DNA from 3 places in the Geodermatophilus sp. URMC 62 genome. Region 1 is predicted to be linked to each of the others. Evidence: predicted binding sites of a transcription regulator. Region 1 holds the regulator's gene; each other region holds the start of a gene.
What was found. The regulator LexA, encoded in region 1, represses DNA repair genes until DNA is damaged. The targets are predictions, from matches to a motif close to TCGAACANNTGTTCGA.
Positions count from the first base shown of each region.

Region 1 (4,547 bases):
CGACGGTCGCGTCGGGACGGGGCGCACCGTCCTGCCGGTCGCGGTCGCCGACCTCGGCGCTCGGTGGCTCGGACGGCGACGCGGTGTGCGCGAGGGACAGGTGCCGCTCGGGCAGGCGCACACCGGCGAGGTCGACCCAGGTCGGCTCGCCCCCGTCGCGCCACCGCACCTGTGCCTGGCAGCCGCCGCGCTCGTCGTGCCGCCAGCCCAGCATGGCGCCGGGAGCCCAGGCGCCGTCCACGCACACCTCGACGTCCTGCGGCGAGCGGAAGACGACTGCGGCCCGGCTGTTCACGGCTGCTGACACGTCCTCGACCGTAGGTGCCGGTACTGCTCCGGCCGGTGAGCGACCTCGCGCGGAGGGTTGACGAACTCGCCGCCGCCCTCTCGTCCATGTCTGCCGGAGCTCGAGGGCGGACCCGGACGCCCCGCACCGCGCGCTCACGGCAGCTGGAGGACCTGGCCGGGCACGACGGACGAGCCCCGGAGGTCGTTGAGCTCCTCGATGGCGTCGACCACGACGCGCACGTCCTCCCCGTCCGCGGCGACCTCCCCCGCGATCGACCACACCGTGTCGCCCGGCTCGACGACGACGCTGCTCTCCCCCGCGAGCCGCAGTCCGCCGTCGGCACCGCCCACCAGCGGCGCGAGCCAGGCGCCCAGACCGACCGCTCCGCCGAGGGCGAGCACGGTGACGAGGCGCCGCCCCCGCCGGGTCAGCCGCACGGCGGCCGGCGCGCAGCCACCGCGGACGGGGCCACCGGTGGCACCGGAGCGCAGCGGCCGCCCGCTCGGACGGGCCGGGTCGCGCCGGGCGCCGGGCCGCTCGGTGGCCGGCCCGGCGGTGCGCACGGCCGCGGCGGCCTGGTGGTCGGGGACGGGGCGCAGGTGCCCGCCGACCCGCGGGCCGGAGCCCGGCAGGGCTCCGGGCGCCGCCGGCCGGGCCGGGCGGCCGGCAGCCGCCACACCTCCGACACCGACACCGACACCGACACCGCCACCGACACCGCCACCGCCACCGACACCGGCCCCCGGCCGGAGCGACGGCCGCCACGGGACCCGGACCGTCGCGTCGAACTCCAGCACGTCCTGCCGCACGGTGCCCATGACCCACTCCTCCTCGTCGGTGCCACCTGGTCGAACGCGTGTTCGATCGAACGCCTGTGCGATTCCTAGCGCAACCCGCCGACGGGGTCGACCCCGATACCTCCTGGCGGGTTTCGAACACACGTTTGAAGTACCGGCGCCGAGGCGCTACCGTCCGACCAGCACCCGTCCGCCGTCGCCTCCGGGCGCCGAGGCGGTCCCGTCCAGCCGGCGGTCCTGAACGACGAACCGCGGCCGGGCGGGAGCAGGACACGAGGGCCGTGGCAGCACGGCCGGCGAGGAGGAGACGTGGCGGGCACGAGCGGGACCGGCCAGCGCACACGCACCGGCGGGACGTCCCGCCGCGCGGGTAGCGGCGCGGGTGGGGAGGGGACCGGCGCGGTCCGCACCTTCCCCGACCGCACGGAGGCCGGCGACGGCCTGACGCAGCGGCAGCGCCGGGTCCTCGAGGTCATCCGCGACTCGATCGAGCGCCGCGGCTACCCGCCCTCGGTGCGCGAGATCGGCGAGGCCGTCGGCCTGTCCTCCGCGTCGTCGGTCGCCCACCAGCTCTCGGTGCTGCAGAAGAAGGGCTGGCTGCGGCGCGACCCCAACCGCCCCCGCGCGCTCGACGTCCGGCTGCCCGGTGAGACGCCGGGCGAGACCGCCGCTCCCGCCACTGCCCCCACCGGCGCACCCGCGGCCGACACCGGCGCGCCCACCTACGTGCCCCTGGTCGGCCGGATCGCCGCCGGTGGCCCGGTGCTCGCCGAGCAGGCGGTCGAGGACGTCTTCCCCCTCCCCCGCGAGCTGGTCGGCGAGGGCACGCTGTTCATGCTGCGCGTCGCCGGTGACTCGATGGTCGACGCGGCCATCTGCGACGGCGACTGGGTCGTCGTGCGCCAGCAGCCCACCGCGGAGAACGGTGAGATCGTGGCCGCGATGCTCGAGGGCGAGGCCACGGTGAAGACCTACAAGCGCCGCGACGGGCACGTCTGGCTGCTGCCGCACAACCCGGCGTACGAGCCGATCCCGGGCGACGAGGCGACCATCCTCGGCCGTGTCGTCACGGTGCTGCGCCGGGTCTGACGCCGCACCGCTCGCTGAGCGACCCGCCCCGTGGGGGCGGGTCGGCCGGTCACCGACCGACGGGTGGGCCGGCCGGGTCGCGCCGCCGGCGCAGCCGCCCGCCGATCCAGACGAGGACGGCTGCGACGGCAGCGGCCACCAGCCCGGCCGTGACCGGCGAGGGGCCGCCACCGTCGCCGGAGAGCAGTCCCGCCAGCGACGGATCGGCCGGGGCCGACGGCGCAGCCGGCGTCGACGCCGCGGTGGCAGCCGGCACCGGGACCAGCGTGACGTCGCCGGGCACGCCCTCCCCGGCGACGAGCAGCGCGCCGCCGTCGGCGGTGAAGGTGACCGCTTCCCCCTGTGGCTCCGCGGGCAGCGCGACGCGCACGGGCTCGCCGGCCAGCGCGCCCGGCACGTCGGAGCCGGCCAGCGGCCAGACGTAGGCGTCGGTGTAGGTCCGCAGCGCGATCCGGCTGCCGTCACGCGCGACCGCGCCACCGGTGACCAGCAGCTGGCCCGCACGCCCGACCGGGCCGCCGGGCGTGCCGGTCAGCGTGAAGGACACCGTGCCGACGTCGGCCAGCCCGACGGTGCCGCCGTCCACCAGCGGAGCGGCCGGCCGGTAGACGTGGCTGGCGCCCAGGACCTCCTTGGTCACCACGTACGGGGTGCCGTCCGGGGCCAGCAGCAGTGCCTCGGCGTCGTGCGCGCCGTCGGGATAGGTCAGCCGGTACAGCGCGGTGGCGCCGTCGGGACGCAGAGCGATGAGCGCGACGGTGGCCCGGGTGCCGTTGTTGTCCCCGGTGTCGGCCAGCCACACCGTGCCGTCCGGGCCGACCGCGAGGTCCTCGGGGTCGTAGGGGTCCAGCGGGGCGGTCACGACGTCGACGACCTGGCAGGTGCCGTCCAGCGCGTACACCGCCACCTGGTCGCCGCCGTCGGCCATCACCACCACCCGGTCACCGACGTCGACGAGGCCCGACAGCTCGGCCAGCCGCGGATCGGTGACCTGGCAGCGGACGGACGCCGCGGCCGGCTCCTGGGCGCCTGCGGACGGCGCGCCGGCCAGCGTCAGCGCCAGTGTCAGGGCCAGGCAGACGGGGGCGGCCGCCCCGCGGCGGGCCCTGCGACGGCCGGAAACGGGCCCGCGACGCCTGTCAGGACCGCGCGGACGGACGGCCGGCTCGCGCACGAGGCCAGCGTGACAGCACGGCTGCGTCCAGTGCGTGAACCACGCCCAGCAGCAGGAGGCCGACGGCCGCGCCGACCACCGCGTCGGTCACCCAGTGGAAGTCCAGCGACACCATGGCCACACCGGTGGCCACCGGCCCGAGCACGCTGAGCCACCACAGCGTGCGCTGCACCCGCGGACCCAGCCGGTACTCGACCGCCTGCCAGCGGGCCACCCCCCACATGAGCACGGCGTTGGCCACGTGCCCGGAGGGATAGGAGGCCCCGTCGCGGTGGAAGAACGACCCCGGGTAGGCCGGGGCGGTGCGCCCGGTGCCGAACTTGAACGCGTAGACGACGACGGTGAGCAGCGCCAGCGCGGTGAGGACCCGCACCAGCGGGAGCAGCGTCCGCTGCCGCACGCACAGCCAGCCGACCAGGACGGCCAGCACCGCGAGGATGGTGCCGCGCCCGCCGATCTGGGTGACCGCCCAGACCGGCCAGTAGGCCGGGGAGTCGCGCAGGTCCCAGCCGCTGACCGCCTCGGAGACCCGCAGGTCGACCCACTCGAGGTAGCCGCGGCTGAGCAGGTCCACGGTGACGGCGGACGCGACGAGGAAGGCACCGAGCAGCAGCCACCACGGCGGGCGGCCGGGGGTCACCACGCGACCGGGCAGGGCGGCGGGCTCGCCGGGCCCGTCCCCGGCCGGTGCGCCGTCCCGGCGCCGCACCACGCCGCTGGTCATCCGGTCACGGTACCGGCCCGTGACCCGTCCGTGACCTCGGCCGCCCGAGGGCGAGGCGGACGGTGGGGCAGACGGCGAGCCGCCCGGGGCCTGGCGCGGAGCCGGGCACCCGGGCGGCGGGGTGCGGGGAGGACCGGTCAGCCGACGGGCACGGCGAACCGCTCGAGGGCGGCGGCGAGGCCGCCGTCCACCCGCGCGGAGAGCCGGGTGCCCGACGCCTCGTGCTGCTCGCTGAGCACCTCGCCGTCGCGGTGGACGCGGGCGACCAGGTCACCGCGGTCGTAGGGCACGAGCACCTCGACCTCGACGTCCGGGTGCGGCAGCCGGGTCGCGACGATCTCGCGCAGCCGCTCGATGCCCTCGCCGGTGCGCGCCGAGACCCAGACCGCGCCCGGCAGGGCGCGGCGCAGGGTCAGCACGTCGTCCTCGGTCATGGCGTCGACCTTGTTGACGACGATCAGCTCGGGCACCGCC
Region 1 is NZ_JBRFHY010000001.1:338,532-343,078, forward strand. Features, by position in the region: gene ACU616_RS01570 (hypothetical protein) at 1-307, opposite strand, end outside; gene ACU616_RS01575 (LysM peptidoglycan-binding domain-containing protein) at 442-1,107, opposite strand; gene lexA (transcriptional repressor LexA) at 1,396-2,175, shown strand; gene ACU616_RS01585 (hypothetical protein) at 2,225-3,349, opposite strand; gene ACU616_RS01590 (phosphatase PAP2 family protein) at 3,315-4,073, opposite strand; gene hflX (GTPase HflX) at 4,211-4,547, opposite strand, start outside.

Region 2 (4,547 bases), 1.3 Mb from region 1:
ACGTCGGTGGCCCCGCTGGCGAACAGCTCGCCCATCGTCGTCTCGGCGCCCGTGTCGGCCCGAAGGATGCGCGTCTCCGCCGGGAGGCAACCGGACTCGCGGAGGTCCGAGAGCATCGGCTTCTTGTCCTGCCGTTGTTCCGAACCACGGTTCAGCTGCGACATCGCGATGACCGGCACTTCTAGTTCTTTCGCCAGCAGCTTCAGCGCACGGGAGAACTCCGAGACCTCCTGCTGGCGGCTCTCGACGCGCTTTCCCGACGTCATGAGCTGGAGGTAGTCGATGACGACGAGCTTGAGGTCGTTGCGCTGCTTGAGCCGTCGCGCCTTGGCCCGGATCTCCATCATCGTCATGTTGGGCGAGTCGTCGATGTAGAGGGGCGCATCGGCCACCTCACCCATCCGGCGGGCGAGCTTGGACCAGTCCTCGTCGGACAGCGTGCCGGCGCGCATGTGGTGCAGCGGCACCTTCGCCTCGGCCGACAGCAGTCGCATGGTGATCTCGTGCTTGCTCATCTCGAGCGAGAAGATGACGGCCGGCAGGTGGTGCTTGACCGTCGCGGAACGCGCGATGTCCAGCCCGAGCGTCGAGTTGTGCGTCGGGATGAAGCTGCGGCCGGCCAGGAAGAGCGCGTCCGCGGCGTCGACCTGGATGCAGCGGACGGGCACGCTCACCACCGGCCGCACGTCCGTGACGAGACGGACGCCGCGGGCGGTGGAGGTGCGGGCACAGCGCTCCTTGTGCAGGAGCTTCTTGCGCTCGAGAGCGAACACCTCGTCGTCGGTGCTGAAGGTCAGCGTGTAGCAGGTGGACGAGGCCTCGGTACGGCCCCGCACCCGCTTGGTGCTCATCCGCACCCGGTGACCCAGACCCGCGATCAGTTCCCGGGCGTCCTCGGCCAGTCGCCGGTCGGTGACGGCGACCTGCACCGCCCCACCCCCGGTGACCGTGCCGTCGGTGTCGAGCAGGCCGGCGAGCAGCGCCCGCCGCTGGGCCACCGAGGCCCGCAGGTAGGCGGCCGGGATGTGCTTGTGGTCCAGCACGCCCAGGCCGCGCAGCAGGCCCTTCACGGTGCCGTGGTCGTCACGGCAGGTCTGGCACTGCGCCATCCCGCTGGACGGGCCCCCACAGTCGGGGCAGGTGGCCTGCCGATCCACACCACCGCCGGCCCGCAGGGCACCACCGCAGGTCTCGCCGCACGTCTGCACCTGCGCGGTCCTCGGCACGAACAGCCGGCCACACATCGGGCAGGGCCGCTCGGCGGGCGACGGACGGGCGGGCAGGCGCATCGAGTACCGCCGGTCGACCCCGGTGGGGACGACGACCAGACCCTCGGCCTCGATGTAGGCGGCGATCTCGGGGTCGTTGCTCGTGTACTGCGCCGCAGCCGAGGTGCCGTCGCCCAGCCACACCCCGAGCGCGTAGGGCGGTACGGGCAGATCGGCCTCGGGCAGGTCGAGCGGGGCGGCGTTGACCACGGCGTGGTTGAGCCGCCGGTCCGCGGTCGCGCAGCGGACCGTGCGGGCCAACTCCTCCGTCGTCCGGACGTGGGCCTCGCCGCGCTCGCCGAGCCGGCGGGCGGCGCGGTCAGTGGTGACCCACTGGTGCTGGGCGTCGGCCACGATCACCGAACCGTCGGAGAAGTGCACCTCGTAGCAGGGCCGGTCGCTCATGACGTCGGTGGCGGCGACGACCGTCGTGGGACGCCCGTCCGCGCCCAGCACCCGGTCGCCCACGCGGACCTCACCCATCGTCGTCCAGCCCGTGGGTGTGGCGATCGGGGTGTCGAGGGCCAGTGCCTTGCCGACACCGGGACGGGCGGCGATGACGACCATCTGGCCGGCCTGCAGACCGTTCGTCAGTTCATCGAGATCGCGGATCCCGGTGGGGACACCGCGGGCGGTGCCGCCGCGGGAGGCGATGGCGTCGAGCTCGTCCATCGTCGGCTGCAGGACGTCCTCGAGGCGCGAGTAGTCCTCGCTCATGCGCTTCTCGGTGACGTCGTAGATCTCCTGCTGCGCGCGGTCGACGATGTCGTCGACGTCGCCCCGCCCGCCGGCCGCGCCATAGCCGAGCTGCACCACGCGGGTGCCGGCCTCCACCAGCCGCCGCAGCACCGCCTGCTCGGCGACGATGGCGGCGTAGTAGCCGGCGTTGGCCGCCGTCGGCGTGGAGGCGATGAGCGTGTGCAGGTAGACCGCGCCGCCCATCTTCGACAGCTGGTCGGTGCGGTTGAGCTCCGCGGCGACGGTGATCGCGTCGGCCGGCTCCCCGCGGCCGTAGAGGTCGAGGATGCAGTCGAAGATCACCTGGTGCGCCGGCCGGTAGAAGTCCGGGCCCGCCAGCACCTCGACGACGTCGGCGATCGCGTCCTTGCTCAGCAGCATGCCGCCGAGCACCGACTGCTCCGCCGCGACGTCCTGCGGCGGCTGCCGGTCGTACGCCGGCGCCGTCGCGGACGGTCGGCTGAAATCGTCGGCCACCGCCACGGAAGCCCTCCTTCTCTCCACCGGCGCACCCACAGACAGACCCCGGCCGCTGACCGGGGTCTGGTGGGGGAAGCACCAGGACTGCTGGCACGCACGCTCGAACGCCTGTTCGAGCACGAGGCTAGGTCGGGGTGCCGACGAAACCGCCGACGTCGACCGCCGGGGAGGACGTTAGGAAGTGCGGCCGGGCGCGTCCAACACCGCTGTGGGGAGCGTTCTGCACAACTTGTGGACAAGTCGGTGGACACAGGCGTGTCGACATGTGGAGACGGCGGGGGACGGGGGCGGGCCGTCGTCCCCATCCCGGGCCTGACCTGCGCCGGGACCGCCCACCGGGTGTGGACGGGAGAAAGTCCGGAGAACTCGCGGTGTCGGGCACCGGCGTGTCGCGCGCCCCGACCCACCCGTACCGGTGGTCACACGTCCACAGGACGACGGCCGGCGGGTGGTCGGGCGGTGCCGACACGGCGCCCGGTGTCGACACGGCGCCGCGCCCGGCCGCCCGCGCGACCGCCGTGGGCCCACAGGCTCCCCGAGGTGTCCCGCGGGGGACCGGGTGCCGGCGACGGCCCGCGAGCACGGTGAGGGCCTCCGCAGCCCCAGGACGCGCCTCAGGACCCCCGGACGCCGTGAGGGGCGCCGGGACGGTGTCCGGCGCCCCTCACGGGCGGTACAGCGGCCGTCAGGCGGCCGCGCGCGGTCAGCCGGCGACGACCTCGATCGGCAGCTGGGCGGTGACCTCGGGGTGCACCCGCACGGTGACGGTGTGCCGGCCCGTGGTCTTGATGCTGCTGGGCAGCTCCACCCGGCGGCGGTCGAGCTCCGGACCACCGGCCGCGGTGACGGCGTTGACGACGTCGGCGGTGGTGACGCGGCCGAACAGCCGGCCACCGTCGCCGGCGCGGGCCGGCACGCGGACGGTCAGGCCGGTGAGGCGCCCGGCCACGGCCTGGGCCTCCTCGAGCGAGCGCACCTCGCGGGCGGCGCGGGCCCGGCGCAGCGACTCGACCTGCTTCTCGGCACCGCGGGTGGCGACGATGGCCAGGCCGCGGGGCAGGAGGTAGTTGCGGGCGTACCCGCCCTTGACCTCCACCGTGTCACCGGAGGACCCGAGACCGGTGACCTCCTGCGTCAGGATCAGCTTCTGGGTGCTCATGGTCAGCGCGCCGTCGAGGTGTAGGGCAGCAGGGCCATCTCGCGGCTGTTCTTCACGGCCACGGCGACGTCCCGCTGGTGCTGGCTGCAGTTGCCGCTCACGCGGCGGGCACGGATCTTGCCGCGGTCGGAGATGAACTTCCGCAGCAGGGTCGTGTCCTTGTAGTCGATGTAGGTCGCCTTGTCCTTGCAGAACTGGCAGACCTTCTTCTTGGGCTTGCGCACGGGGGGCTTGGGCACTGGGTTCTCCAGGAAGTGACGGGATGGAACCGGCCCCCCTGCAGGGGCCCGCCGCGAGCTCGCGAGCGGTGGGGGGCAGGGGGGTCCTTACTTCAGAAGGGCGGCTCGTCGGACGGGCCGGCCGGCGTCGACCAGGGGTCGCTGGCCCCGCCGCCGCCGAAACCGCCGCCACCGCCACCGAAGCCGCCACCGCCGCCACCCTCACCGCGGGAGGCCCGGGTGACCTTCGCGGTGGCGTAGCGGAGCGACGGGCCGATCTCGTCGACCTCGAGCTCGACGACGGTGCGCTTCTCGCCCTCCTTGGTCTCGAACGAGCGCTGCTTGAGGCGCCCCGAGACGATGACCCGCGAGCCGCGGGTGAGGGACTCGGCGACGTTCTCCGCCGCCTGCCGCCACACGTTGCACCGCAGGAAGAGGGCCTCGCCGTCCTTCCACTCCTGCGACTGCCGGTCGAAGGTGCGCGGCGTCGAGGCGACGGTGAAGTTGGCGACCGCGGCTCCCGACGGCGTGAACCGCAGCTCCGGGTCGGAGGTCAGGTTGCCGATGACGGTGATGACGGTCTCGCCGGCCATGCTCAGTGGACCTCGGGCCGCATGAGCTTGGTGCGCAGCACCGACTCGTTCAGGTTGAGCTGGCGGTCGAGCTCGGCGACCGCGGCGGGCT
Region 2 is NZ_JBRFHY010000001.1:1,670,334-1,674,880, forward strand. Features, by position in the region: gene ACU616_RS08005 (replicative DNA helicase) at 1-2,489, opposite strand, end outside; gene rplI (50S ribosomal protein L9) at 3,190-3,645, opposite strand; gene rpsR (30S ribosomal protein S18) at 3,648-3,884, opposite strand; gene ACU616_RS08020 (single-stranded DNA-binding protein) at 3,977-4,456, opposite strand; gene rpsF (30S ribosomal protein S6) at 4,459-4,547, opposite strand, start outside.
Region 2: ACU616_RS08005 (replicative DNA helicase) is a predicted target of LexA. The motif match lies at 2,587-2,602, and genes of this name have one in related genera.

Region 3 (4,547 bases), 5.1 Mb from region 1:
AGCCGCCGGGAGGCGTCGAGGACGTCGGCGGTGGGCGCGTCGAGGGCGTCGACGTACCGGACGGCGTTGGTGAGCACCACCGGCACGCCCTCCTCGGTGGCGAAGCGCAGGAGCCGCTGCGCGCGGGAGCGGTCGCCCTGGCCGCGGTGGTGCACCAGCTCGACCACCAGCGAGCCGGGGCCGAACACCGAGCGCCACGCGGACAGCCGGGCGGCGGCGACGTCGGCGCGCCCGGCCGCGAGCGCCCGGCCCACCGGCGAGTCCGGCCCGAGCACCGCGACCAGCCCGGGGGTGTGCTCGGCGGCCATCGCCAGGGAGGCCACCGGCTCGCCGCGGGTGCCGCGCAGGTGGGTGGCGCTGGTCAGCCGGCACAGCGACCGCCAGCCGGCGCCGTCGCGGGCGAGGAAGGTGACCCGCGGCAGCCGCGGGTCGACGCTCGCCCCACCGCGCACCGGGCTGCGCCGGGCCGGGGACCCCGCAGGAGCACCCTGCCCCGCCGCGCTCCGTCCCGCCGCGCTCCGTCCCGCCGCGCCACGCCCCGCCGCACCAGGTCCCGCCGCACTCCGTCCCGCCGCGCCCGGGCGGCCCGCCCTGCGCGCGGACAGCTCGTCGTCCTCACCCAGCACGTGCGCCCGGGCCGGCGGCACGGCCGTGTCCACCGACGGGGCGACCGCGAGGTCGACCCCGAACAGCGGCCGCAGCCCCGCCGAGCGGCAGGCCAGCGCGAACTTCACCGCGCCGTAGAGGCCGTCACGATCGGTCAGCGCCAGCGCCGTCATGCCGTGCTCGGCGGCGCGCGCCACCAGGTCGACGGGGTGGTTGGCCCCGTACCGCAGGGAGTACCCGGAGGCGACGTGCAGGTGGACGAAGGGGTCCCCGGTCACCGCCCGCGCGCGGGACGGTGGGCGGTGCCCCCGACCACGCGGGGTCGCGGAGCGGGCTCGGGCGTGCCCGCGAGCAGGTCCTCGACCACGGCGAGGAAGGAGCCGACGTCACGGACCAGGTCGTCGGCCTCCCGCTCGGTCACCGCGCGGGACAACCCGGCCTCGGCGGCGGCCCGCTTGCCCGCGCCGGCGGCGAAGAAGGTGGCCCACTCCCCCAGCTCGGGAGCGACCTGACCGAGCAGCACCCAGGCACTGCGCGGCCGGCGACGGCCACCCTCCGGCCGGGTGCGGGCGGCGAGCACCGCGGCAGCCGCCCGCAGCGCACCCAGGTGGGCGGTGGCGTAGCGATCGCGCGCGTCGGTGGCGCGGGCGGCCTCGCCCAGCGCCCGGGTGGCCTGGCCGAGCAGCTGCGCCGCGGCCGCCGGCAGCGGCGGGGGGAGCGGCAGCTGGTCGGCCATGGCGTGCGCGGCGCCCATCAGTCGTGCACCCGCACGAGCGACCACCGGTTGTCGGCGGCGTCCCAGGACAGGTCGTAGACGCCGGCGAAGCTCATCCGCGACCGCCCGGCCCGCACCGCCTCCACCCGGAAGACCTCGCGGGCCGCGACCAGGTCGGCCGAGGCGCCGCCGGGGATGCCGGCGGGCCGCTGCCACCAGGGCGCGGTCTCCACCCACGAGTCGAGCAGCTCGCCGACGACGTAGCGCCCCTGGCCGCGCCAGAACTGCGCGGGGCCGAGCGGACCCCGCTCGACCAGCACCTCCTCGCCGACCCGCTCGCCGACCTCACCCAGCACCCGGCTCATGCCCGACTCCCCACCCCGTGCCCCTGATCGGTCGCCACCGCCCCGGGCGGGGAAGGTCCCGAGAGCGGTGACGACCGTTCGAACGCGTGTTCGAACAAGTCGAGTACACCCGACCCCGCCCGTCGCGTCAAGCCGGACCCGCCCGGGAGGAGGACCGCCCCGCCGCCTCCCCCTCCGCGCCCCTCCGTGCGCGCGGGACGGTACGGCGAGGCACCGACAGCGGTGGCAGGATCGGCCCCATGAGCCGCCCCACCCACCCCCGGGTGGCCGTGTTCGCCGACCTCCTCGCCGAGGCGGGCGCCGGCGGGCGGGTCCACGAGCTCCCGTCCGGCGCCCACACCGCCGCCGAGGCCGCCGCGGCGCTGGGCGTCCCCGTGGGGGCGATCGCCAACAGCCTGGTGTTCGACGTCGGCGGCGCGCCGCTGCTGGTGCTCACCAGCGGTGCCCACCGGGTCGACGTCGCCAGGGTCGCCGCGCTGCTGGGCGTCCCCCGGGTCGCGCGCGCCTCGGCCGACTTCGTCCGCGAGCACACCGGCCAGCCCATCGGCGGGGTGTCCCCCCTCGGGCACCCTGCGCCGATCGGCACGCTGGTCGACGTCGAGCTGGCCCGCCACGAGCGCGTCTGGGCCGCGGCCGGGCACCCGTCCGCGGTGTTCCCCACCACCTACGACGAGCTGCTGCGGCTGACCGCCGGCACCGCCGCCGAGGTCGGCGACGGCCCGACCCAGGCCGCCCGGGCGGAGGACGCCGGGAGCACCGGGCTCGTGGCCACCGAGACCACCCGCACCGAGACCACCCCCGGCCCCGCCGTCGCGGTGGCTCCGTGAGCGAGGAGAGAACCGTGACCGGCACGACACCCGCGACGCGGGTGACCGAGCTCCCCGTCGGCTGGCTGCGCGACCACATGCACGAGGCGCTGTCCATCTACGGCGAGGCGATGGGCTACGACGCCTCGGTGGTGGCCGGCCGCTACGGCTACGCCGTCCAGCACACCGAGCGCCCGGGGTTCCGCGCCGTCGGCGCCTTCGCGGCCGCACCCACCACGGACGCGCCGTCCGGCGAGCAGCTCGTCGGCTTCGGGTACGGCTACCTCGTCGCCCCCGGGCAGTGGTGGCACGACCAGGTGCGCGCGGCGCTGGACCGGCGCACCGCCAAGCGCTGGCTGCCCGGCGCCTTCGAGGTGTGCGAGCTGCACGTCCACCCCCAGGCGCAGAGCCGCGGGCTGGGCCGCCGGCTGCTGCACGCGCTGGTCGAGGGCGTCCCGGCGCCGGCCGCGCTGCTGTCCACGCCCGACGCCGACACCAAGGCCTTCCGGCTGTACCACGCCGACGGGTTCGTCGACCTCGCCCGCGGACACCACTTCCCCGGCGACTCCCGCCCCTTCGCCATCCTCGGCGCCCGGCTGCCCCTGCGGCCGGTCCCCGGCTCCTGAGCGTGCGGGAGCCGGACCGGGCCGTCGACGCCGTCGTCGTCGGCGCGGGGCACAACGGGCTGGTCGCCGCCTGCTACCTGGCCCGCGCGGGGCTCGCCGTCGAGGTGGTCGAGCGCGACGACGTCCTCGGCGGGGCGGTGTCCACGGTGGAGCGCTGGCCGGGCGTCCGGGTCGACCGCGGCTCGAGCGCGCACGTCATCGTCCGGCACAGCGGCGTCGTCGAGGAGCTCGACCTCGCAGCAGCCGGGCTGCGCTACCTCGACTGCGACCCGTGGGGGTTCGCGCCCGCGCCGGTCCCCGGCGACCCCGGTCCCGACGGCCGGCCGCTGGTCTTCTCCGTCGACCTCGACGCCACGTGCGCCTCGATCGCCGCCGCCTGCGGCGAGGACGACGCGGCCGCCTACCGCCGGTTCGTCGGCGTCTGGGGGCCGCGCAGCCGCGCCGTCGTCGACTCCTTCGGCCGCCGCCCCACGCCGCTCGGGCTGGCCCGCGCGTTCTGGCCGCTCGGGGCGCCCACCGGCGACGCCCCGCGCACGCCCGGCGGCGACCTCGCCGTGGACTTCCTCGGCTCCGGCGACGCGCTGCTCGACCGCTGGTTCGCCAGCGAGCGGCTCAAGGCGGCGCTGGCCTGGTTCGGCGCCCAGTCCGGGCCGCCGATGAGCGAGCCGGGCACCGCGGCGATGGTCGCCTGGGTCGCCCTGCTGCACGACGTCCCGCCGGGGCACCCGGTGGGTGGCTCGGGCGGGCTGACCGCGGCGCTGCGCCGCCGGCTGGAGTCCGACGGCGGGCGGGTCGTCCTCGGCGACGGCGCCGCGCGGCTGCTGGTCGAGGACGGGCAGGTCACCGGCGTCGAGACGGTCTCCGGACGGCGGCTCACCGCCCCGGTCGTCGTCGCCGCCTGCCACGTGCTGGCCACCCGCGACCTCGCCGGGGAGTCCGCCCCGCCCGCGCTGGCCGACGCCGCGCCGCCGGTGGGCAACGGCTTCGGGCTGGTGCTGCGCTGCCTCACCGACGCCCTGCCGGCCTACCCCGGCGTCGACCCGGCCGTGTCGGCGCAGGGCCTGCAGCTGCTGTGCACCGACCGGGCGCAGCTGGCCGCCGCGCACGGCGACTGGCTGGCCGGCCGGCTGCCGCGCGAGCCGGTGCCGCTGGCGATGTCGTTCTCCGCCAGCGACGACAGCCTCGCCCCGCCCGGGCAGCACGTGGTCACCGTGTGGGGGCAGTGGTACCCCTACGCCCTCGCCGGCGGCGGCGACTGGGACGACCTCGCCGAGGCCGAGGCGAGACGGCTGGTCGACGCCGTCGACCGCTTCGCGCCCGGCTTCGCCGACTCGGTGCAGCGGGTGTACGTGCAGACGCCGCTGCTGCTGGAACGGGAACTGTCGCTGCTGCGTGGCAACGTCATGCACGTGGAGATGGGGCTGGCCAG
Region 3 is NZ_JBRFHY010000001.1:5,395,057-5,399,603, forward strand. Features, by position in the region: gene ACU616_RS25850 (DNA polymerase III subunit alpha) at 1-884, opposite strand, end outside; gene ACU616_RS25855 (SAV_6107 family HEPN domain-containing protein) at 881-1,360, opposite strand; gene ACU616_RS25860 (DUF6504 family protein) at 1,360-1,686, opposite strand; gene ACU616_RS25865 (YbaK/EbsC family protein) at 1,926-2,513, shown strand; gene ACU616_RS25870 (GNAT family N-acetyltransferase) at 2,528-3,118, shown strand; gene ACU616_RS25875 (phytoene desaturase family protein) at 3,121-4,547, shown strand, end outside.
Region 3: ACU616_RS25860 (DUF6504 family protein) is a predicted target of LexA. The motif match lies at 1,765-1,780, and genes of this name have one in related genera.